Regions from separate parts of the Halobacillus sp. B29 genome, predicted to be linked through region 1. Evidence: a T-box and tRNA genes for the amino acid it is inferred to sense, from the RefSeq annotation. Region 1 holds a T-box; the other holds one or more tRNA genes.
What was found. A T-box is a leader RNA that pairs with one kind of tRNA and senses whether it is charged. The one in region 1 lies ahead of ACTWP7_RS03075 (valine--tRNA ligase), so its partner is inferred to be a tRNA-Val.
Positions count from the first base shown of each region.

Region 2: it has a tRNA-Val gene. The T-box ahead of ACTWP7_RS03075 (valine--tRNA ligase) is inferred to sense a tRNA for this amino acid. The anticodon was not compared.

Region 1 covers NZ_JBQQCM010000002.1:167,309-171,744, reverse strand. Annotated here, with positions in the region: gene ACTWP7_RS03075 (valine--tRNA ligase) at 1-2,144, opposite strand, end outside; T-box leader at 2,203-2,432, opposite strand; gene ACTWP7_RS03070 (hypothetical protein) at 2,533-2,721, shown strand; gene spoVID (stage VI sporulation protein D) at 2,718-3,725, opposite strand; gene hemL (glutamate-1-semialdehyde 2,1-aminomutase) at 3,857-4,436, opposite strand, start outside.
Region 2 covers NZ_JBQQCM010000013.1:147,810-152,245, reverse strand. Annotated here, with positions in the region: gene ACTWP7_RS16395 (GNAT family N-acetyltransferase) at 1-193, opposite strand, end outside; gene ACTWP7_RS16390 (2'-5' RNA ligase family protein) at 198-713, opposite strand; gene ACTWP7_RS16385 (alpha/beta hydrolase) at 749-1,474, opposite strand; tRNA gene ACTWP7_RS16380 (tRNA-Val) at 1,717-1,789, shown strand; gene ACTWP7_RS16375 (matrixin family metalloprotease) at 2,364-3,536, shown strand; gene ACTWP7_RS16370 (hypothetical protein) at 3,564-3,836, shown strand; gene ACTWP7_RS16365 (hypothetical protein) at 3,854-4,207, shown strand.

The sequences.
Region 1 (4,436 bases):
CGTACCTCAGGCCATGAAGCCTGGGTGATGGATTCCCCCTGATGAGGCAGATGCTGCCAGATTTCTTCAGTGATGAAGGGCATAAATGGATGCAGCATACGCATGATCTGATCAAGCGTGTAAGCTAAAATAGACCTTGTGGTATGAATTCTTGCCGTGTCCTCCCCGTATAAAGGAAGCTTAGCCATTTCAATATACCAATCGCAAAAATCATCCCAAATGAAGTTGTACAGCTGTCTTCCGGCTTCACCAAACTCATATTTATCAATATTTTGTGTAACTTGCTGAATTGTTTGGTTTAATCGAGTCAGAATCCACTGATCAGCTACAGACTTTTCACCAGATAAATCAATATCCTCATACTTCAAATCGCCCATATTCATTAATGCAAATCTGGAAGCATTCCAAATTTTATTAGCAAAATTCCATGTGGATTCTACTTTTTCCCAATGAAAGCGTAAATCCTGACCAGGTGAAGACCCTGTCGATAGGAAGTATCGAAGCGAGTCCGCACCGTACTGGTCGATTACATCCATTGGATCTACACCGTTACCAAGGGACTTACTCATCTTACGACCATCCGCATCCCGAACCAGTCCGTGGATAAGAACATCTTCAAATGGACGACGTCCTGTAAATTCAATGGATTGGAAAATCATTCGGCTTACCCAGAACCCAATAATGTCATAGCCGGTAACCAATACATTAGTCGGGAAGTAGCGGTTATAATCATCGCTTTTTTCATCCGGCCAACCCATAGTGGAGAATGGCCAAAGAGCAGAGGAGAACCACGTATCAAGAACATCTTCATCCTGTATCCACTTTTCCGGATCTTTCGGTTCTTCTTTGCCTACATATATCTCACCTGACTCTTTGTGGTACCAGGCAGGAATTCGGTGGCCCCACCAAAGCTGACGCGAAATACACCAGTCACGCGTGTTCTCCATCCAGTGTAAATAAGGTTTTTCAAAGCGGTCGGGCACAAATTGCACTTTGTCTTCCCCTTTTTGTAAATCTACAGAAGCTTCAGCCAGGGGATTCATATCCACAAACCATTGAGTAGACAGATAAGGTTCCACAACAGCCCCACTGCGTTCGGAGTGACCAACTGAATGAAGATGTTCTTCAATATCAAAAAGAACTCCTTCTGCCTGAAGATCTTTGACGATCTGCTTACGGCAATCAAATCGATCCATACCCTGATATTTTCCTGCATTCTCATTCATACTGCCATCCTCATTCATAATGAGGACACGCTCCAGATTGTGGCGATTTCCAATTTCAAAATCATTCGGATCATGAGCAGGAGTGATTTTAACAGCCCCTGAACCAAATTCCATATCTACATAATCATCTGCCACAATCTCAATTTCTCTTCCCACAATAGGTAGTATAGCTTTCTTTCCAATTAATTGCTGGTAGCGTTCGTCTTCTGGATGAACAGCAATAGCCGTGTCTCCAAGCATCGTTTCGGGGCGAGTTGTTGCGATCTCAATTCCGCCTTCTTCATCCTTCAGAGGGTAGCGCATATGATAAAAGGCTCCCTGGACATCTTCATACTCTACTTCAATATCAGAAAGAGCGGTACGAGTAGCTGGATCCCAGTTAATAATATATTCGCCTCGATAAATTAAACCTTTTTCATAAAGCTTAACAAACACTTCTTTAACCGCTTCGGACAACCCGTCATCCAGTGTAAACCGTTCGCGCGAATAATCGAGACCAAGACCCAGCTTTTCCCATTGAGTCCGGATAAATTGGGCATATTCTTTCTTCCATTCCCATGATTTCTCAAGGAATTTTTCTCTTCCTAATTCATGGCGGGAAGTTCCGGATTCTCTCAGTTTTGCTTCTACTTTGGCTTGTGTGGCAATACCGGCATGATCCATCCCAGGCAGCCAGAGAACGTCGTATCCCTGCATCCGCTTCACACGACTTAAAATATCCTGAAGAGTCGTATCCCATGCGTGACCTAAATGTAATTTACCTGTAACGTTCGGAGGAGGAATAACAATGGTATAAGGTTCCTTATTCTTATCTCCTGACGCTTCGAAAAACTTACCGTCCACCCAGTACTGATAGCGATCCTTTTCAACGGATGCCGGATCATACTTAGTGGGCATTGAAAGATCTGTTTGACTCATATGGATCTTCCTCCTTATATCATCTATTTTAATAAAATAAAAAAATCTCTTTCGTCCTCAAAAGGACGAAAGAGATCTAATTCCGTGGTACCACCTTAATTTACAGACATGCTGTGCATATCTGTACACTTAAAAAAATAACGGCTTCTAACCGGCTCCTTCTACTTTTCGTTCAAAGAAGCTGCTCCAAGGGCGACCTTCCACCAACATAGATCCTGGAAAACTCTCACCATCCGTTTTCCTCTCTGAAGGATATGTCCATGTACTCTTCCCTGTCATGGCATTTCACGTATAATACTTCTATTACATATTGTATATAGAAATGATTATGTTAGTCAACTATTTGTGAAAAAAACGTAAATATGCAATGAAAGGAGGTTGATGGTCGTTGAGCCGCTTATACAGATATCGTCTTCCACCATGGTGCCGTACTTGTTTATTCGTTATCGAAAAAGCTTTATTACCAATTCTGGTTTTCCAATGTATCCGGACAATCTTTTTTCCTACAACATTTGATGTCTTCTTATTAGGAATTATTGTCGGAGTTTTTCTCGCTTTTCGTTATAAATGGATTTAACTAGGGATATATACAATTTGACCAGGGGAAACTTCATCTCTATGTTCATTTACTTTTTCCAACTGGTGGATGGATACTTCATATTTTTCAGCAATAGAAGCTAGCGTTTCATCTTCTTGAGCGATATACATTTTCATTTGAGTATAAGTCTCTTCCCGGTTAGGAAACAGGTGTTTAAATATCTGCTTGATTCCATCAAGTCCGCCTGGAGCTTCCTCTTTTTCCTCAGAGCCTTTAGTCGAGGATTCCATATAAGATGAAGAAGCGCTCACATTTTCTTCCGCGATATTTTCATGCCACACACTAGTACTTTCAGATGAGACCTCAAGCGTTTCTTCTTTTTTATCATGACCAAAAAATTCTGCGAAATTCTGTGATTTTTTATGAGGCCATCGTCCTTCTTCATGTGCTTCTATCTCCTGAGCCGACAGATCATTCCGATTCGTCAGCTGAACCACAGGGGCTTCCCTTTCAGGAACTACAGGATTCTCTTTTTCCTTACGTTCTTCTTTGTAATCCACCGGGCCAAGCGTCGCCGACTCATCAAACGTCTCCGAGTTATCCGCGGCATTTGCTTTTTGCTCGACTCCGTTTATATTTAACTGAGCATGCAGCCTTAGCTGATTATTCGCTGGAAGTTCATAATCGAAACTTTCTATATCAATGAGGACATCTTCCAGACTGGAAATCCGTTCGAGCGGTACTGTAATTTCTACAGGGAATGAATGAGAAAAATAATAGACCCCTTCTTCGCCTGATTCCACATGATCCATTGTCCTTACCGACTGCAGCGGGGCAGCCTCTTCATATTTATGATCAGATTGGTGGGGTACATATTCTCCCGCCAGATCAACCGTTCCTTTTAAACGCACTTCATCTCCATATTCCTCAATTACGATTTCAGGCTCCAGTGAGATTCCAATTAGTTCCCTGACTCCCTGTCCTTCCTTAAACCATATCGCTTCGTCTAAATAAAAAGAAAATACGTTTTGTTTATTTTTCAATGGATTTGCCCCTCCCAGAATATAATAAACCCAAGCCTCTATTACCACCTTATGCGGTAACTGAGTTTATATACATGGAGGGTGCAGAAAAAGGCATGACCGAATACGGCCATGCCTAGTACATTTCTCATTTACAGGGATGCAAATACTTTTTCTACTGCCCTGATTGTTTTCTCTATATCTTCCTCTGTATGCTTCGTTGATAGGAAGAGTCCCTCGAATTGGGAAGGGGGAAGATAGATTCCTTCTTCAATCATCCCTTGATAATAACGTGTAAACATTTCGAGATCAGATGCATTCGCTGTTTCAAAATCGATTACAGGATCATTTGAAAAGAAGAATCCTACCATAGATCCTGCCCGGTTAACCGTTAACGGAATATTATTTGCTTTGGCCGCTTTTTCATATCCTTCTACCAGCCGGTCCACTTTTTTATTAATTCCTTCATAAGCTTCTTCTGTCATCGACGAAACCGTTTCGTAACCAGCTGTCATAGCTAATGGATTTCCTGACAAAGTACCAGCTTGATAGATGTCTCCAACCGGGGCCACTCGTTCCATAATATGACGCTTACCTCCATATGCTCCGACAGGTAAGCCGCCGCCGATCACTTTCCCAAGACAGGTCATATCCGGTGTAACACCAAAATGACCTTGTGCACTATGATAGCCGACTCGAAATCCGGTCATTACTTCATCAAAAATCAGTACA
Region 2 (4,436 bases), on a different contig from region 1:
AATCGCCGACAAACCGCAGACGAGCCGCAGCGATCGGCTCACCCTGCTCATAGCCTACCAGGTGAACGGCCGTGTCATCGTGTTCATCGATTTCTAAATTCTCCGGCACGTTCTGTTCATCAACAAAGACGACGCGTCTTACGTGAAACGCGTCGTCTTTCTCTTGTGGACTTGCAACCTGTCTGATCTCCATGTGCTTATCCCTCCCCAAGACGGAAGGTTTCATACACGCTCCAGGCACCGTTCTCCAGCTGATAAAGAAGCTGGAAGCGGCCAACGTTATCCTGAATGTCGAATTTGTTCATGCTTAAGCTGCCGTATACATCGAAAAACTCATCATCCGAAAGCTTCTGGGCAATCGTAATGTGAGGGACGAATTTAAAATCCTTCTTCTCCGGCAGGCTGCCTGTATGAAGCTTTTCATTCAAGTCGAAAATCTCCTCAGAAGGCTCCACTTTCAGGTAGATCGTATTCGTTACCGGAGAAAAGGAACTCACTTTGTAGATGCCGTAAGAAAAAGGCTCGGTATTCTTCGCAATTTCTTTTAATTCAGGAATGATTTTTTCCTCGATTTCACTTTCTTCCGCTTCGAATGGTTCTTTGACTGTAATGTGTGGCGGAATCAAAGCATAGTGCGGGTCATAGCGTTTACGATAGGAATTCGCGACATCTTGTACTTTTTTTGATGGAAATACTGCAATACCGTATCTCATGGAAAATACCCCTCCTGATTCTTATTTCAATTCATTTATTCACCAAAAATGGTTAATAAAGCGCGTTTGAAATCCTTCTGCCACGTGCCCCACGTATGATCACCTTCAAGCTCGTGGAACGTATAGCTGCACGGACGTCCGGTCAAGTAGTTATTTAAGTCACGGTTCGGCTGAAGGAAGTTCTTCCTGGCACCTTCCGTTGTCTCCACGTCATACTCCTGATCACCGATCGTGTGGTAAATCGTTAACGAAGACATATCTTTTGAGGACTTAATCACTTCAAACACATGTTCATCCACATAAGGGCTCTGCATAATCACATTGCCAAAAACATTCGGAAACTTCACTGCTGTCATGAACGAAACCGTTCCAGCAAGCGAATCCCCGACAAGCGTTCGACCACTGCCCATATGATAACCCGGCAGCTCTTCATCAAGGAACGGAACCACTTCGCGGATGAGGAAATTCACATATTCCGCCTGTTTCTTTCCGTCCGGATGATATTTATCCTGTCGATCGTACTTGTCCCTATAATGAATACCAATAAAAATGGTATTCTCAATCTTTCCTTCACCATGCAGCTCATCACTTAGTGTGGCCGCACGTCCCAGCTGGAAATAATCGTTACCATCTTGCATAATACAAAAATGGTACTTATACAAGGGGGAGAAATTTTCTGGGGTGTACACTTTTAATGTCATTTCTTCATCTAGATAGCTGCTATTAATTGTATATTCAGTCATGGATCCTTTTCTGCCCAATCCGATTACCTCCTAACATGCAAATAAGCTCCTATCCAAATTCCCGCTGCCTTCTGTACATAAACGTACCATAACTATTTTATCATATAATTATGTAAAAAGTAGAGCAGACGAAGAAAGCGCTTGATAAATAGGATATTTTGAGGATATTTACACGTTGTTCACAAAAAATTAAAATTCTGTTGACACGAATTCGGTTACGTTGTATATTATTAGTTGTCAGACGACATCTTATTACATACGATTCCGTAGCTCAGCTGGGAGAGCGCCACCTTGACAGGGTGGAGGTCGTTGGTTCGAGCCCAATCGGAATCATCCATACAAAGTGTTGCGTCATGAGTCGCTCTCCAGAGGCGGTTCGTGACGCTTTTCTATTTTCGAGGACTTTACGCAAACTTACCGAGGACTTCTCGCAGGGTTGATATCCTATAATTTTCATTCAGCGAGCACGCTTTTCCGTGAAATTAACGGAAGGAGCGTGCTTTTTGCGTTTAAATAAATTATTCTATATGTTCATTTTGGTCATATCAGCAAATTGTCAGATTAGTAAGGAGTAGTGGAAAAAAAGAAAAAAAGTAGTTATTGAAGGAATATGGAAAGATTTATCGAATTATTTTGCTATTAAGTCATTAATTCTTTTGAGATAAGGAGGTCAGTAGGCGGTCTTAATGTCAACGTTTCGTAGATCATGGATTTCAGGTTCTTATTAAATTATGGATGACAGAACAGTCGAGTAAAGGAAGGTTTATCTCATTCTTAACGTGTACAAGAATGGAAGTTAAGCAACCGTTTACCTTGAGACTGTTCTTTTTTTATCTTTACCAAGCTAAGCCTTTTCTTAATGTCCATTGCTTTAGATCAGGTTCATAAGGAGGCATGGTGGCGTTCCATGGATAAAATTAATTCGCAATTTTTAAGCATGGGAGACCAGGATCGTAAAGTTATTTACCTGAAGAAATACCTGAAAAAGTTCGGTTATTATCATTCTTGTCCTTGTCTTGAAGAAGCATTCTGCAAACATGTCGATGAAGCTGTGAAGGATTATCAGTTGTATTTTGGGTTGTCTATCACCGGAAAATTAGATGAACCTACGATTACTCAGATGCAAAAGCCTAGGTGTGGATTGCCTGATTTGTTACCAGGGGAAGATGTTCGTAAGAAAGTAAACGATTATAGCCTAAGTGGTGGTAGATGGGAAAATACGAACATCAGGTATTTTTTTCAGAATGGAACGAGCGATATTTCTGGGACTAGAGAATGGGACATTATGAGGCAAGCAATGGATCGTTGGGCAGATGTTACGCCTTTAACATTTACACAAGTGACGACGGAAGCGGACGCTGATATTCGATTTTTATGGGCAACAGGAAGTCATGGAGATGACGATCCATTTGATGGCTTTGGAAATGTACTTGCTCACGCTTTTTATCCGCCCCCTGTAAACTCACTTCCTACTGCTGGTGATGTTCACTTTGATAACGATGAAAAATGGGATACAGAGGACGGTGGATTTTGGTGGTGGAGGCGACGTGATCTTCTTACTGTGGCGATTCATGAAGTTGGCCACGCTCTTGGTCTAGCTCATTCCACTATAGGTAACGCGATTATGTGGCCAACTTATGAAGGAGAAAGGAGAACTTTACATTCAGATGACATTGAAGGGATACAGGCGCTTTATGGTTCTCCAGTCAGGCCCGCTGGTTCAAGGTTCGCAGAAGCAAGCATGTGGGCATTAAAGAACGCAGGAGGGTACGGAACCATTTCGATTGACTTAGGACGCCCACGGCGATTTGTCGCATGGGGAACCATCACCATGATGGATTCCCTATCCGATTTAGATAGAGATAACGCTGTCGTTGCAGAGGTGTTTCAAGTTGATGGAATAGAAACATGGAAAGCTGTATCTGGCGGTGATCACTGGGGTGCTGCTGGTAATTCCTCTAATGTACACCAGGGAGCGTATGTTGGTTTTGGACAAACCATTACTTTTCGGATTCGTTCCATGCACCCTAATGATATGGAAGCTTACGGTGTGGGGTCAGTTATGGTACTGGATGAATGATAGACAAACCTAGAAAGGAAAATGCCGATGTTAGTTTACATGATCTATGATAAAAGCAATGGAGAAATCGTACACATGCATCGTAATGTAGATATTAATGGAAGAAGTTACACGTGTACGGAAGAAGAAATTCAACGTATGATACCTCCTCATATCGACCAAAAATCTGTCGGCTTTATTTCAGCTGAATTTGAACAACCTCCTTCAGGAAGACAAGTGAAAATGAGTGTAGATGTTACGAAAAATACGCTTATTAAGACATTCATCGATAAAGATGCACCTATTAAAAGGCAGGAATAAAAGTCAGGAGGCTGCATATGGATGCATATGAAATTAGCATGTGGGGACTGAAAAATCATGGGGGCAGCAACACCGTGACGATTGATCTCGGACGGAACAGAAGCTTTCTTGCCTGGGCATCCGTAACCATGATTGATTCACTTAATGATTTTGATGCGGACAATGCTGTGGTTGCAGAGGTGTTTCAGGTTGATGGCGTCGAAACGTGGAAGGCAGTATATGGAGGGGAGCACTGGGGTTCTGCCGGAGATTCTTCCAATGTTCACCAGGGAGCTTACGTAGGATACGGCCGAAGAATCACCTTTCGGATCAGGTCGGTTCATTCAAGTGATTTAGATTCATATGGTATGGGTGTAGTAGTAGCTCAATAAGTTAAAAATAAGTATATGGATTTACTAGCGGACTGAATAAATGGAACTGTCCGTCCTATTTATTCAGTCTTGCACCTATAGAGACAAATCATTTGTATGTCAGGAATTAGCATTTTCTATACATAGAATTTCACATTCAACTATTTTCTAAAAGCCTCTAACAAGTTTACCTACACTTTGGGAGGCTTTTTCTTACATGTTTTTAGTAATGGAAGCGTAAATTTTAATA